3 regions of the Variovorax sp. V15 genome follow, and region 1 is predicted to be linked to each of the others. Evidence: predicted binding sites of a transcription regulator. Region 1 holds the regulator's gene; each other region holds the start of a gene.
What was found. Region 1 encodes LexA, which represses DNA repair genes until DNA is damaged. Its sites were predicted from a motif close to ACTGTATNNNNATACAGT; they were not measured.
Positions count from the first base shown of each region.

Region 2: the regulator LexA is predicted to act here: its motif matches at 2,915-2,932, upstream of imuA (translesion DNA synthesis-associated protein ImuA).
Region 3: the regulator LexA is predicted to act here: its motif matches at 2,670-2,687, upstream of ACAM57_RS09725 (PA0069 family radical SAM protein).

Region 1 is NZ_AP028659.1:3,116,080-3,121,209, forward strand. Features, by position in the region: gene ACAM57_RS14775 (MFS transporter) at 1-315, opposite strand, end outside; gene ACAM57_RS14780 (D-2-hydroxyacid dehydrogenase family protein) at 312-1,319, opposite strand; gene ACAM57_RS14785 (hypothetical protein) at 1,444-1,821, opposite strand; gene lexA (transcriptional repressor LexA) at 1,967-2,650, opposite strand; gene ACAM57_RS14795 (asparaginase) at 2,724-3,689, shown strand; gene adk (adenylate kinase) at 3,753-4,409, opposite strand; gene kdsB (3-deoxy-manno-octulosonate cytidylyltransferase) at 4,547-5,130, opposite strand, start outside.
Region 2 is NZ_AP028659.1:2,607,897-2,613,026, forward strand. Features, by position in the region: gene ACAM57_RS12275 (porin) at 1-291, shown strand, start outside; gene ACAM57_RS12280 (porin) at 243-797, shown strand; gene ACAM57_RS12285 (hypothetical protein) at 737-898, shown strand; gene ACAM57_RS12290 (Bug family tripartite tricarboxylate transporter substrate binding protein) at 916-1,881, shown strand; gene ACAM57_RS12295 (aldo/keto reductase) at 1,868-2,758, opposite strand; gene imuA (translesion DNA synthesis-associated protein ImuA) at 2,947-3,747, shown strand; gene ACAM57_RS12305 (DNA polymerase Y family protein) at 3,716-5,077, shown strand; gene ACAM57_RS12310 (error-prone DNA polymerase) at 5,070-5,130, shown strand, end outside.
Region 3 is NZ_AP028659.1:2,065,413-2,070,542, reverse strand. Features, by position in the region: gene ACAM57_RS09735 (amidase) at 1-310, opposite strand, end outside; gene ACAM57_RS09730 (LysR family transcriptional regulator) at 380-1,279, shown strand; gene ACAM57_RS09725 (PA0069 family radical SAM protein) at 1,547-2,641, opposite strand; gene ACAM57_RS09720 (GbsR/MarR family transcriptional regulator) at 2,766-3,359, shown strand; gene ACAM57_RS09715 (thiol-disulfide oxidoreductase DCC family protein) at 3,419-3,841, shown strand; gene ACAM57_RS09710 (cyclopropane-fatty-acyl-phospholipid synthase family protein) at 3,872-4,798, shown strand; gene ACAM57_RS09705 (SRPBCC domain-containing protein) at 4,841-5,130, shown strand, end outside.

The DNA.
Region 1 (5,130 bases):
GAGCATGCGCACCGGCAGCAGCGCGCCGAAGGTGGGCATCAGCGCGCAGAGAACGTGGCCGATGGCGTACCAGAGGAGGGTGAGGGCGAGAAGCTGGCGGCGGTCCCATCCGGCCACTGCGGCGGCCAGCAACGGTGCGCCTACGCACATGACCGTCGCGGCGGCAGTGATGAGCTGCCCCGCCGTGGCGGCCGTGACCGAGAGCGAGGCGCTGATCTCGTTGAGCGTGCCGGGCACGACCATCACGCCCGTTCCGATCACGAAATTGCCGGCAAGCAGCGCCCAGAGCGCCCTCCGTGGCGCCGGCTGGCTCACCGACGGACCTGCAGCGCGCCGGGATTCACGATGTTCGTGGGGTTGCCGTTGATGTAGCTCACGACGTTGTCGAAGGCCTGGCCGAAATAGCTCTCGTAGCTTTCCTGCTCGACGTAGCCGATGTGCGGCGTGCAGATGCAGTTCTCGAGGCGCAGCAGCGCGTGGCCCTGCAGCGGCGGTTCGCTCTCGAACACGTCGACGGCCGCGAGCCCCGGGCGGCCGCGGTTGAGAGCCGCGAGCAGGGCATCGGCCTCGACCAACTCCGCGCGCGAGGTGTTCACGAACAGGGCGGTCGGCTTCATACGCGAGAGGTCCTCGAGGGTGATGAGGCCGCTGGTCTCTTCGTTGAGCCGCAGGTGCACCGACAGCACGTCGGCCGCGGCGAAGAACTCATGGCGGTTCTGGGCCACCTGGAAGCCGTCGGAGCGCGCCTTGGCGCAGCTGGCTTCACGGCCCCAGATCACGACCTGCATGCCGAAGGCCTGCCCGTAGCGCGCCACCAGCTGGCCGATGCGCCCGTAGCCCCAGATGCACAGAGTCTTGCCCTTGAGTACGGAGCCGATGCCGAAATTGGGCGGCATCGAGGCCGACTTGAGCCCGGACTGCTGCCAAGCTCCGTGCTTGAGGTTGCTGATGTACTGCGGCAGCCGGCGCATGGCGGCCATGATGAGCGCCCAGGTGAGTTCGGCGGGCGCCTGGGGAGAGCCGGAACCCTCTGCCACGGCCACGCCGCGCTCGGTGCAGGCCGCGACGTCGATGTGTCCGGCGACGCGCCCCGTCTGGGAAATGAGCTTGAGCTTGGGCAGCTTCTCGATGAGTTGGCGCGAGATCTGGGTGCGCTCGCGGATCAGCACGATCACGTCGGCGTCCTTGAGTCGGACCGACAACTGCCCAATGCCTTTGACCGTGTTGGTATAGACCTTGGCCGCGTAGGCGTCCAGCTTGGAAGCGCAGCGCAGCTTGCGTACGGCGTCCTGGTAATCGTCGAGGATCACAATGTTCATGGCGTGCCATTGTGCCTCGCAGCATTGGAATGTCGCGCCGGCGAACGTTTGGATACCCGCCCTGCAGCCGCTTGCAGAGCGGTTCGGGCCCGGTACAGGACCCGATGCCGGGCTCAGTGCAGGTTCAATGCAGACGCGTCGAGCGAGGGGCCGCGGCCACGGTTTCGGCGGCTTCCAGAGCGGCCAGGCGGTCGAGTTCTGCGCAGACGTCGGCCATGCGGCCGGAGATCAGCACCCGGTTGTTGTTGCGCTGCTGGCCCTTGCCGTCGATCACGCGGACCACGCGCAGCGGGCGTGCCGCAGCGGCTGTTTCAGAGGGGGCGGTGCCGCCGGTGCGGGCTGCACAGGCGGTGCGCACGGCCACGTAGCGCAGTCCAGCGGAGGACTCTGCGGAATCGAGATGATCCCTGCGATGGGAGGGGCGGCGTGCCGGCATCAGCCGGTTGGCCAGCGATTGCAGCGGCATCCAGATGTCGGCGATGGCGAGGAGGGCGATTCCCATGTGAACTCCAAGAAAGTACGAGGTTGAACACAGGCAGGATTTCTTGAATCGGCCGCGACAGGGTGATGGCGACTCTTCGCCATACGCCCGCCACCTGTCGCTGCCGGATGGGGTGCTGTTGCTCTGGAAAGCAGGTCGCAGCGGCCTACATCAGCATGGTGTTCCGAATGAGTCCGACCGCGAGGCCTTCGATTTCGAAAGGCTCGCCGGGCTGCACGATGATGGTCGGGTAATCGGGGTTCTCGGCGTGCAGCTCGATGACCTGTTTGTTGCGCTTCAGGCGCTTGACGGTCACTTCGTCGCCCAGGCGCGCAACAACGATCTGGCCGTTGCGTGCTTCCTTGGTGGCCTGCACCGCGAGCAGGTCGCCGTCCATGATGCCGGCGTCGCGCATCGACATGCCGCGCACCTTGAGCAGGTAGTCGGGCTGGCGCTGGAACAGCGTGTTCTCGACGTAGAAGGTCTGGTCGACGTGCTCTTGAGCCAGGATTGGCGAGCCGGCTGCGACACGGCCGATGAGCGGCAGCGCCAACTGGGCCATGCCGGGCAGCGAGAGGGAGAACTGTCCACCCTCGCGATGGCGCGTTTCGTTGAGCGAGCGCAACGCGTCGCCCTTGAGGCGGATGCCGCGGGAAGTGCCGCTGACCAGCTCGATGACGCCCTTGCGCGCCAGCGCCTGCAGGTGCTCTTCGGCGGCATTGGCCGATTTGAATCCGAGTTCATTGGCGATTTCGGCGCGCGTGGGTGGCGCACCGGTGCGTGCGATGGCGCTCTGGATGAGGTCCAGGATCTGCTGCTGGCGGGCTGTAAGCTTCACGGCGAACTGCATGTGTGGTTCCTTGCGGCACTGGTTGGATATCCAGTGCCTGTATTTTTAACCAGTTTTTAGAAGTTGACAAGCCATGGTCAATTCCTCTTCGCCCGAACTGCCGCGCCGCGTGGTGGTTCTGGGCACCGGCGGCACCATCGCGGGCCGGGCCGCCAGCAGCGGCGACAACATCGGCTACACCGCCGCGCAGGTGGGCGTGGCCGACCTGCTGGGTGCCATCGAGGCACCCGACGGCGTGATGCTGGAGGCCGAGCAGGTGGCTCAGGTCGACAGCAAGGACATGTCCTTCGCCATCTGGCAGCAGCTGGCCCGGCGCTGCGCGCACTGGCTGGCGCAGGCCGATGTGGCAGGCGTGGTGATCACGCACGGCACCGACACGATCGAGGAAACCGCGTTCTTCCTGCATTCTGTGCTGGTGCCGTCCAAGCCCGTCGTGCTGACCTGCGCGATGCGCCCGGCCACTGCGCTGTCGCCGGACGGTCCGCAGAACGTTCGTGATGCGATCAGCGTCGCCGCCACACGGGGTGCGCACGGAGTCACCGTGGTGTGCGCGGGGGCGATCCATGCCGGCGTCGACATTCAGAAGGTCCATACCTATCGGCTGGACGCCTTTGCTTCGGGCGATGCGGGCCCCGTGGGCTATGTGGAGGAGGGCGAGGTACGCCTTGTCCGGTCGTGGCCGCAAGGCGGAACGCTGCCGGTAGTGAAGCTCTTCGGTGCTACCGAGGTGCAGTGGCCACGCGTGGAGATCGTGATGAGCCACGCCGGTGCCAGCGGTGCGGTGATCGAGGCGCTGCTTCAGGCGGGCGGAGTGGATCCTCTGCGCGGGCTGGTGCTTGCCGCCACCGGCAACGGCACCTTGCACCATGCGCTGGAAGCGGCCGCGCTCAAGGCCCGGGACGCCGGCATCGAGGTGCTCCGAGCCACGCGCTGCTCGAGCGGGCGCATCCTGCCGAAGGCGGGGGATCCGCTTCGCGATGCAGGCTCGCTGACGCCCGTGAAGGCCCGCATCGCCCTGATGCTCGAATTGCTGGGCTGAAAGCAGAACCGCCCCTCTGGAGGGGCGGTTTGCTGCGAGTCGGATGATCGGTCGATCTTTCGATCAGCTGCTCAGCGCGGCCAAGGCGCGCTGGGTGATCTCGTCGACCGTGCCCACGCCCTTGATGGCGCGGTACTTGGGCGCGGCGGCCGGATCGGCCTTGGCCCAGGCGGAGTAGTAGTCGACCAGCGGACGCGTCTGCTGGCTGTACACGTCGAGCCGCTTGCGCACGGTTTCTTCCTTGTCGTCCTCGCGCTGGATGAGGTCCTCGCCGGTCACGTCGTCCTTGCCTTCCACCTTGGGCGGGTTGAACTTGACGTGGTAGGTGCGGCCCGAAGCCGGATGCGAGCGGCGGCCGCTCATGCGCTCGATGATGTCGCCGAAGGGCACGTCGATCTCGAGGACGTAGTCGAGCTTGACGCCTGCCGCCTTCATGGCGTCGGCCTGGGGAATGGTGCGGGGGAAGCCGTCGAACAGGAAGCCGCTAGCGCAGTCGGGCTGCGCGATGCGTTCCTTCACGAGATTGATGATCAGGTCGTCGCTGACCAGTGCGCCGGCGTCCATGATGGCCTTGGCCTGCAGCCCGAGGGGCGTGCCGGCCTTGACGGCTGCGCGCAGCATGTCGCCGGTCGAAATCTGGGGAATGCTGTATTTCTGGCAAATGAAGGCCGCTTGCGTGCCTTTGCCCGCCCCGGGCGCGCCCAGCAAAATTAGTCTCATGGTGTCCTCGGACGGTTCTTAGATTTTGTGTCGCGCCGAGCGTCGGCCCCATGGCTGGGCTGGGCGGAGTTGCTTCGAGGATAGCATGCGTGCCCTTCGGGAAATCCCGCTGTCGGTGGCCGTGGAGACGCGCAGGCTCAGGCGCCGGCCGCCGCGAAGACGGCTCGCACGCGCGCCAGGTCTTCCGGCGTGTCGATGCCGGGCCCCGGCGCCACATGGCTCACATGCACCGCGATGCGATGTCCGTGCCACAGCGCGCGCAGCTGTTCGAGTGCCTCCGTCGACTCGACGGGCGCAGGGGGCAGCGAAGGAAATCGCCGTACGAAGCCGGCGCGGTAGCCGTAGATTCCGATGTGGCGCAGTGCCGCGGGGGTGGCAGGCAGCATTGCAGGCGCGGCGCCATTGGCGGAGCCGTCGCGCCACCAAGGGATCGGCGCGCGGCTGAAGTACATCGCGTTGTCCTGCGCATCGAGCACGACCTTCACGACATTGGGATTCATGAAGTCGCCGACCGAGTCGATCTCGTGGGCGGCGGTGCTCATCGCCGCCTCGGCGTGCGTGGCGAGCGTGGACGCCACGGCGTCGATCAGCGCGGGGTCGATCAGCGGCTCATCGCCCTGTACGTTGACGACGATGTCCTCACCATCCAGGCCCAGTTGCTCGCAGGCTTCGGCCAGCCGATCGGTGCCGCTGGGGTGATCCTGCCGCGTGAGCACAACCT
Region 2 (5,130 bases), 510 kb from region 1:
GGCAGCCTGAACCCCGACACCGGCACCGGCCGCCCGAGCAATTCCAACAACCAGGCAAGCGGCGCGGGCACGGCGGGCCCGATCACCTTCGACCGCATGTCCTTCGTGAGCCTGTCGTCGGACAAGCTGGGCGAGCTGCGGCTGGGCCACGACTTCATTCCCATGCACTACAACAGCATTTACTTCGACCCGTTCAACGCCAACGGCGTGGCGCGCGCGCGGGCAACCTCACCTTCGCGGCCGTGGGCACCGGGCCGCTGCCCACCACCATCACCGGCAGCAACACGGTGAGCTACTGGCTGCCGCCCAACCTCGGCGGCTTCTACGGCATGGCGATGGTGGGCACCGGCGAGAACGACTCGACCCTGGCGAACCGCCACGACGGCAACTTCGCGGGCGCGCGCTTCGGCTTCGCATCGGGCGCCTTCGACGTGGCGGCGGCCGTCACGCGCTCGAAATTCAATGCCACCGCCACCGTCGGCAACTACACGCACGCCAACATCGGCGGCTCGTGGGACGCGGGCTTCGCCAAGTTCTTCGCGCTCTACAACAAGGTGACGGTGAAGCTGGCGGCCGGCACGGTGCGCAAGAACACGGCCGAGATCGGCGCGCACATCCCGGCTTTCGAAGTCGGGCGCATCCGCATCAGCTACGCCTACCTCGACGACCGCAGCGACGAGAGCCTGCGCAACGCCAACGGCATGCCGCGCACCGCGACGACGCGCGGCAGTTCGGCATCGGCTACGTCCACAACCTCTCCAAGCGCACCGCGCTCTACGGCACCTACGCACGGCTGATGAACAGCGGGCAGGCGCGCTACGTGGTCAGCGGCGGCGTGGCGCCGGCGGCCGGGCATCGCTCGACCGGCTGGGAATTCGGCGTGCGCCATCTCTTCTGAACCGGAGGGCCGTCATCATGCGACGCAGAACACTCGCCCTGGCGGCCCTTGCCGCCGCCACGGCATTGCCCGGCACGGCGGCATGGAGCGCCGACACATTCCCCAACAAGCCGCTGAAGCTGATCGTGGGCTTCGCGGCCGGCGGCGGCGCCGACGTGCTCACGCGCATCATCGCGGAGGGCCTGTCCAAGCAGCTCGGCCAGCAGGTGATCGTGGAGAACCGCCCCGGCGCCGACGGCGTGCTGGCCGCGCAGGCCATCTCGTCGGCCAGGCCCGACGGCTACACGCTGCTGATGGGCACCAACACCGCGATGGTGGCCGCGCCCACGCTGCGGCCGACGCCGCCCTACGACCCCTTCAAGGCCTTCACGCCGATCAGCTCGGCCGGGCAGTTCTCGATGTTCCTGGTGGTGCCTGCGAGCCTGCCGGTGAAGAGCGTGAACGAGTTGCTCGCGCTGGTGGCGTCGAAGCCCGGCGCGCTCAATTCGGCATCGAGCAACAGCGCCTCGGAGCTCGCGATGCTGCAGCTGCTGGGCGACCGCAAGGTGGTCAACGCGCGCTACAAGGGCGACATGCAGGCCATGACCGACCTGCTGGGCGGGCAGATCCAGATGATGTTCACCACCGGCACGCTGGCGCCGGGCTTCGTGAAGGAAGGGCGCATCCGCGCGCTGGTGACGCTGCTGCCGCAGCGCAGCGCCCTGTTGCCCGACGTGCCCACGGGCGGCGAGCTGGGGCTGGGCAAGCTCACCATCACGCCGTGGGCCGGCTTCTTCGGGCCGCCGGGGCTGCCGCAGGCGATCACCGACAGGCTCTCGCAGGAACTGCAGAACACGCTGAAGCGCCCCGAGGTGCACGCGCAGCTGGTGCAGCAGGGCTTCGAGGGCTATGGCATGAGCCCCGCGAAGTTCACCGAGTTCTTCCGCACGCAGTACGACGCCTTCGGCGCCACCGTGCGCGAGCACAACGTCAAGTTCGAATAGCAGCGGCCTCGCGGCGCCAGAAGGCCGCGTCGGGAAAGCTGCCCGCGCCGGCCGCCGCGTTGTCGGCCATGTGCTCGCGGCGGCTGGTGCCCGGTATGGCGCAGGTCACGGCCGGGTGGCTCAGCACGAACTTCAGCAGCACCTGCGCCCAGCTGTTGCAGCCGATCTCGGCGGCCCAGGGCGGCAGCGGCTTGTCGCGCAGCCGGCGCAGCAGCCCGCCGCCGCCGCCGAAGGGCATGTTGACGATCACCGCCACGCCGCGCTCGGCGGCCAGCGGCAGCAGGCGCTGCTCGGCCTCGCGCGCGTCGAGCGAGTAGTTGATCTGCAGGAAGTCGAGCTTCTCGGCCTTCAGCACCGCCTCGACCTCGCCGTAGGCCGAGGCCGTGTAGTGCGTGACGCCGATGTAGCGCACGCGGCCCTTTTCCTTCCAGCCGCGCAGCGTGGCGAGATGCGTGCGCCAGTCGACGAGGTTGTGCACCTGCATCAGGTCCATGTGCTGCGTGCGCAGCCGCGCGAAGGACTGCTCCATCTGCGCGATGCCGGCTTCGCGGCCCGAGGTCCACACCTTGGTGGCGAGGAAGGGCCTGACCTGCTGCTTCGATGCTGCCAGCAGCTCGCCGGTGGTTTCCTCGGAGCGGCCGTACATGGGCGAGCTGTCGATCACCGTGCCGCCGGCCGCGAACAGCGCGTCGAGCACGCCGGGCAGGCGCGCGTATTCCTCGGTGCCGGGGCGCTGGTCGAAGCCGATCCAGGTGCCGCAGCCGATCACGGGCAGCGCCTCGCGGGTGGAGGGGATGGGGCGGGTGTTCATGGCTGGCTTGGACTGGGGTTGGGCGAAGGCGGGGAGCGCGGCGCCGGCGCACAGCGCGGCGCCCATGCGCAGCAGTTCGGCGCGGGTGAGGTGGAAAGGAATCGTCGGGGGCTGCATCCGTGGCCAGTATCCGACGATGGGAAAGGCGCAGCTCGCCGCAATGTGAAACGCTCTGTGAAGAAGAAACGGCTTTTCCGGGCTTCGGGTTGTGGCTCATGAAATACTGTATGAAAATACAGTTAACAGTCATCGCCATGGGCCTCCCTTTCCTCGATTCCTTCTCCGCTGCCGCGGGCCGTGGCGTCTGGCATGCCGACGAACTCGGCCTTGCCGACGCGCAGGTCATCGCCACCGGCCATGCCGCGCTCGACGCGGAACTGCCGGGCGGCGGCTGGCCGGTCGGCGCGATGACGGAACTGCTGCTGCCTGCGCCCGAAGCCCATGTCTGGCGGCTGCTGCTGCCCGCGCTGGCGCAGGCGGTGGCCGCGCGGGGCGGGCCGGTGGTGCTGATCGGCGCGCCCTACGAGCCCTGCGGCGCCTCCCTCGCGGCGCAGGGGCTGCCGGTGGAGGCGCTGATGTGGGTGCGCAGCGAGGCCCCGGCCGCGCGGCTGTGGGCCTGCGAGCAGGCGCTGCGCTGCGCCGACGTGTCCGCCGTCGTGGCCTGGCTGCCTCAGGCGCGGGTGGGCGAACTGCGGCGGCTGCAGCTGGCGGCCGCACAGCACGAGGTGCTGCTCTTCGTGTGCCGGCCCGAGTCGGTGGCGCTGTCGGCATCGCCTGCGCGGCTGCGCATCAGGGCCGACCGCAGCCAGGCCGATGTCTCGCAGATCGAACTGAACATCCTCAAGCGACGCGGCCCGCCGCTGGCCGCACCGGTGATGCTGCCGGCGCGCAACGAGCGCATGGCGGCACTGCTTGCCGCCGCCCGGCTGCGGCGCAAGCTGCGCCTGCAGCAGCAGGGCACGGTGCCGGCCGGTGCGGCGTCGGCCACGGTGGTGCGCATCGACGCATGGAAAGGAGGCCCGGATGCACTGGATCGCCTTGCGGTGGTTGCCTGAAGCCGACGCGTCCGACGCCTCGACGCTTCCCACGCTCGAAGCCCTGGGCTGGTGGGCCCTGAAGTACACGCCCCACGTCGCCTGGCTCGACGAAGCCCTGATGCTCGAAGTCTCCGCCTGCGAACGCCTCTGGGGCGGGCGCATGCAGCTGATGCGCCTGCTGGTGGCCGACAACCCCGTGCCCGACGCGCGCATGCTGGGCACGCAGGGCGCCACCAGCCTGATCGCATTGGCGCGGCTGCGCCTGTTCGCGCGCGAGGAGAAGCGCCCGAAGGACGTGCCTGCCGGCCTTCCGCTCGACACGCTGAGCGCCGCGCGCGAGCACCTCGACCTGCTCGCGCGCCTGGGCTGCCGCACCTGGGGCGAGGTGGCGGCGCTGCCGCGCGGCGGACTCACGCGGCGCTTCGGCGCCGGGCTGCGCGAGGCGCTCGACATCGCCTGGGGCCTGCGCCCCGAAAGCCATTGCTGGCTCACGCTGCCCGACGTGTTCGAGCAGAAGCTGGAGCTGCCCGCGCTGGCCGAGACCGCGCCCGAGCTCATGTGGTCGGCCAACCGGCTGCTGACCTCGCTGCAGTTCTGGCTGCGCGCCCGCCAGCGCGGTGTGCGTGCGATGGAACTGCAATGGACGCTCGACCTGCGGCGCCTCAACGGCGTGAACCTGCCGCCGCACGAGCAGCTCACCGTGCGCACGGCCGAGCCCACGCAGGACATGGCGCACCTGCGCCGGCTGCTGTCCGAAAAGCTGGCCCTCGCCACGCTGGCCGCGCCCGCGAGCTGGATCAGGCTGCGCACCCTCGAGACCGATCCTTGGGCCGGCGCCAGCACCAGCTTCCTGCCGGAGGACAACCGCAAGGGCGACAGGCTGCACGAGATGGTCGAGCGGCTCAGCGTGCGGCTCGGTCCGCAGCAGGTGGTGGTGCCGGCTGCGCAGGCCGACCACCGGCCCGAGCGCAAGCAGGCGTGGCGACCTGCATTGCAGAAGGAAAAGGGGAAAGAGAAAGCGGCCGACGACAGGAGCCGGAAGCAGGCTGCCGCAGTGGCTTCGCAGCCCGACGCCGTCTACCCGCCGTGGCTGCTGCCCGAACCGCTGCTGCTCGAAATGGATGGCGAGCGCCCGTGCTACCGCGGCCCGCTGAGCCGGCTGATCGGCCCGCAGCGCGTCGAGACCGGCTGGTGGGGCGACAAGGAAGAGGGCGGCCAGCCCGCGATGCGCGACTACTACGTCGCGGAAAGCCCCGAGGCCGGGCTGGTGTGGATCTTCCGCGAGCGGCCCGCCGCGCGCTTTTCTTCCGGCGAGGTCCGCTGGTACCTGCAGGGCTTCTATGCCTGAGCTCAGCGGCAAGCAGGAAAGCAGGCGGCAGCCCGCCAAGGTGCATGCGCTGC
Region 3 (5,130 bases), 1.1 Mb from region 1:
GCACCGAGCCGTAGGTGGTCCTGACGTCCGCGGTGTCGACGATGTCCTTCGCCGTGAAGGGCAGGCCGTGCAGCAGGCCCTGCGCCTCGCCCTTCATCAGGGCCGCCTCCGCCTTCCTGGCCTCTTCCATGGCCTGCTCGTGGCATAAGGTGACGAAGCAGTTCAGCAGCGGCTGCACCGCATCGGCGCGGCGCAGCACCTCGGCGACGATCTCCACCGGCGAGAGCTTGCGTTGCGCGACGAGGGAGCGCAGCGTCACGGCGGACATTTCGCAGATCTCGGACTTCGGAAGACGGGGATACTTTTGCATGCGCAAATGATTGATGCGCCCCCAAAGCCAGTCCAATACTGTTTTCTCGAAAAGGCATATGACCAGCGTATGGCAGCACCAGACTTCAGAACGCTCCGCTACTTCGTGGCCGTTGCCGAGGAACGCAGCGTGGGCAAGGCCGCACGGCGGCTCAACATGGCGCAGCCGCCGCTGTCGGTGCACATCCGGAACCTGGAAGCCTCGGTGGGAACGCCCCTGTTCCAGCGCACGGCGCGCGGCATGGAGATCACCGATGCCGGCAATGCGCTCTTCAGGCGCGCGAAGGAAGCCCTGCTGCTGGCCAACGAAGGCTTCGACGCCGCGCGGGCCATAGGCTCGGGCAGCAGGGGCCGGCTCACTGTCGGAACCATGGTGGTGCTCTCTTACCTGGTGCTGCCCCGCCTGGAGAACGCGCTGCGCGCGAAGCTGCCCGACGTGGAGATCCAGTACGTGGAGCTCAACGCGGTGAACAACATCTCGGCTGTCACCGATTCCGACGTGTCGGTGGCGATCTGCATTCCACCCATCGCGCAGGCCGGCATCTCGGTCGAGCGCATCGGCACCCAGCCGCTGATGCTGGCGGTGCGCGCGGATTCGCCGCTGGCGCGCATGGCCAGCGTTCCGCTGCAGCGGCTCGAGGGCGTGCCGCTCATCGGGCTGCCGGTGCCCGAGGGCGATCTCGACAAGTCGGTGGTGGCCTCGATGCTGAGGCGGCATGGGGTCGGCATGCCCGTCGCGCAGCGGGTCGAGACCATGGTGTCGGCGCTGGCGCTGGTGCTCGCGGGCAAGGGGGTGGCCATCCTGCCCGCATGCGCGCGGATCGGCCGGCCGCCGGGCGTGGTGTTCAGGCCGCTGCGCAACGTCGACGCGAAGATGGAGATCGCCGCCTGCTGGCGCAGCGACTGGGACAGCCCGCTGATCCAGCCCTTCCTGGCGTGCGCTCGGGCCTCCGTGCGACAGGCGGCCTAGCTAGGGCCTGTTCACACTATTTCCGGGGTCGCGTTGGTGCTCCAAGGGGCTGGCTGCAAGGCGCCCGTGCGCAGCAAGGCTGAAGCCTTGCAAGCGCGGGCAACGCCGCAGACGGCCCCTTGGAGCACCAACCCTGCGGGAAGGGCAGCCAGGGCGGGCCAATCAAGGCGCGTGACGACGCGTGTGCATGCGCACACGCTAGGAACGCAACGCCGAGTGGCCCGCCCTGGCTGCCCTTCGCGACCCCGGAAATAGTGTGAACAGGCCCTAGAACAGGCTGCCCTGCCCCGCCGCGCCCGGCGGGCGGAACGCGGAAATATCGAGTGGAATGCGCTCGCGGTTGTAGCCCAGGCGGTTCGTCGCCTTCTGGAAACGCTGGTGGATCAGGTCGGCCCACAGGCCCGAGCCCTTCATTCGCGTGGCGAAGTCGGCGTCGTAGTCCTTGCCGCCGCGCATTTCGTGGATGCGCGCCATGATGCGGTCGGCGCGCTGCGGGTAGTGCAGCGCCAGCCATTCCTTGAAGAGTGGCGCCACTTCCCACGGCAGCCGCACCACCGTGTAGAAGGCGCTGCGCGCGCCGGCCTCCCATGCGGCTTCGAGCACCTGTTCCATGTCTTCGGTCACGAAGGGAATCTGCGGCGCCACGCTCACGCCCACCGGCACGCCGGCCTCGGTGAGCGTGCGGATGGTGCGCAGCCGCCGGTGCGGCGCCGCGGCGCGGGGCTCCAGCTTGCGGGCGAGGTCGCCGTCGAGCGTGGTCACGGTGATGTAGACGGCCGCCAGGTGGTCGGCGGCCATGGGCGCGATCAGGTCGAGATCGCGCTCGATGGCGCTCGACTTGGTGACCAGGGCGAACGGGTGCCGCGCCTCGCCCAGCAGCTCGATGACCGAGCGCGTCAGCCGCAGTTCGCGCTCGATGGGCTGGTAGCAGTCGGTGGCGGTGCCGATGGCGATGTAGCTGGGCCGGTAGCTCTTGCGCCCGAGCTCGGTGCGCAGCACCTCGGCGATGTTGCGCTTGGCGATCAGCTTGGTCTCGAAGTCGAGGCCTGGCGACAGGTTGAGGTAGCTGTGCGTGGGCCGCGCGAAGCAGTAGATGCAGCCGTGCTCGCAGCCCCGGTAGGGGTTGAGGGAGCGGTCGAAGTAGATGTCGGGCGAGTCGTTCTCGTTGAGGGCCGACTTCACGTCCTCGAAGCGCACCTCGGTGGCCAGGGGCTGCAGCGTCTCGGCCTCGGCCGCGCCTTCTTCCAGCGTGCCCCAGCCGTCGTCGAAGGCGTCGCGCTCGTCCTTGGAGAAACGGTGTGCGATGTGCGTGGCCGCGCCGCGGCCCTTGATGGCGTGGATGGGAATGAAGGCGGCTGGCATGGTCGGCGACTCCTTGGCAACTCGATTTACTGTTTATTCATACAGTATTCCACTGATTCACTGTCATTGCCGATTTTTTAATTTCTTTCTTGACAGAAATTTCGAGAATCCTAAACTCGGCGCCATGGAACTCACCGACATCCAACGCAAGTTCGTCCTGCACTGGGGCGAAATGGGCTCGCTGTGGGGCGTCAACCGCACCGTCTCGCAGATCCACGCCCTGCTCTTCGCCTACGGCAAGCCCATGAACGCCGAGGAGCTGTGCGACACGCTCGGCGTGGCCCGCTCCAACATCAGCAACAGCCTGAAGGAACTGCAGGCCTGGAACCTGGTCCGCATCACCCACACGCTGGGCGACCGGCGCGACTACTTCGAGACCAGCGTCGACGTGTGGGAGCTGTTCCGCACCGTGGTGCGCGAGCGCAAGGAGCGCGAGTTCGACCCCACGGTGCGCGTGCTGCGCGAGCTGGTGTCCAGCCCCGACTTCCAGAAGGAGCCCGCCGACGCGCAGGACCGCATCCGCTCCACGATGGAGCTCATGGAGAAGCTGGCCACCTGGGCCGACGAGATGCTGCGGCTGTCGCCCGGCACGCTCGACAAGGTGATGACGCTGGGTGCCAGCGTGCAGAAGTTCGTTCGCGGCGATTCGTCGCAAGGCGGCAAGGGTGACAAGGGCGAAGACCCGGACGCGCACCACGCCAGCCTGCCCATGATCTGAGTCTCTTTTTTTGCCCAATAATTTCTGTTTTGACAGAAATATCGAGAACAAAGAACGCCATGAGCCACATCGCAACACCTGTCTACCCGCTCACGATCTATTTCGATGCAAGCTGCGCGATCTGCTCCGCCGAAATGGGCGCCCTCAAGGCACGCGACGCTGCCGGCCGGCTTCAACTGGTCGACTGCTCGCCCATCGGCTTCACCGGCGGCCCGGCACCGCGCGAGGCGCTGATGGCGGCCATCCACGTCTCCAGCGCCGACGGCAAGGTGCACGTCGGCGTGCCGGCCATCCGCATCTGCCGCGCGGCGGTGGGCCTGTCCAGCGGCGGCCTGCTGCTCGACCTGCCGCTGGTCGCGCCGCTGGCCGATCGCGCCTATGCGCTGCTGGCACGCAACCGCTACCGCATTCCGCGCTGGCTGGCCGCCAGGCTGGCGGGACGCGTCGCCCCTTCATGCGATGACGGCAACTGCCGCATCTGAAGAAGAAACAACCACACGAGGGAACCAACCATGCCCACCGTCTTCCAGCCCGACTTCCGCATGCCGCGCGGAACTGTCGAGCACACCGGCGCCCCCATCACGGCCGAGGACACGCAGGACTACTTCACCGAGGTCGCGACCGACTACAGCGCCTGGAGCCCCAGCTACAACATGCACTTCGGCTTCTGGCGCGCGGGGCTGAACCCGCTGCGGCGCGAGGGCATGCTGGTCGAGATGAACCGCGTGGTCGGCCGTGCGCTGCGCCTCGACGATGCGCCCCGTCGCTGCGTGATCGACATGGGCTGCGGCGCCGGCGCGACCGCGCGCACGCTGGTCGGCGACCACGCATCGCTCTATGCCATCACCGTGACCAACGTCGCCGTGCAGAACCGCATCGCCGCGAAGCTCGACGCCGCTGCGGGCGTGGCGGACCGCATGGCGCACATCGAGGCCGACTACACCCGCACCGGCCTGCCCGCCGCGCAGGCCGATGGCGCGTGGGCTGTAGAAAGCGCCTGCTATGCCGGCGGCACCGACAAGGCCGACTTCATCCGCGAAGCCGCGCGACTGCTCAAGCCCGGTGCGCGCCTCGCGGTGGTCGACGGCTTCCTGCTGCGCCGCAACCCAGGCCGGCTCGCAAGCTGGCTGCACCGCCTGTGGGCCGACAGCTGGGCCGTGCCCACGCTGGCCGTGCGCGAAGACTTCGTTGCCGCATTGCACGAGAACGGCTTCGAAGACGTCGAAGTGAAGTCGCTGCGCTGGCGCGTCGCGCCCAGCGCGCTGCACATCCCCATGCTGGCCACCCGCTTCACGCTGGCCGAACTCTGGAAGGCGCGCGGCAGGCTCAGCCCGTGGCGGCGCAAGCACATCGTGGCCAGCTACTGCGCACTGGCGCTGGGCATGTTCTGGCGCGACTTCGACTACTGCATGGTCACCGCCACGCGCCGCGCCGACTGAGCACGACACGAATACAGACAGAAAGAGGAGAAGAGGCTTTTCATGCAAAACGTCCCCGAAGAAAGCAGGCTCGCCGAGATGGCACCCGTCGAACCGCAGGAAGCACAGCCCAGGCCCGTTCGCGGCATGCCCTTCGGCTGGTTCTGGCCGATGGCCATCGGTGCCGCGGTCGCGCTGGTGCTGCGCCTGTTCTTCAGCAGCGCGCCCGGCAAGCCCTACTCGGCCATGCTGGCTTCGTTCGTCTACTTCGTGCCCGCGGTGTGCGGCGCGGTCACGGTGTACATGGCCGAGCGCATCGAGCGCCGCAGCTGGGGCTACTACATCTGGGCGCC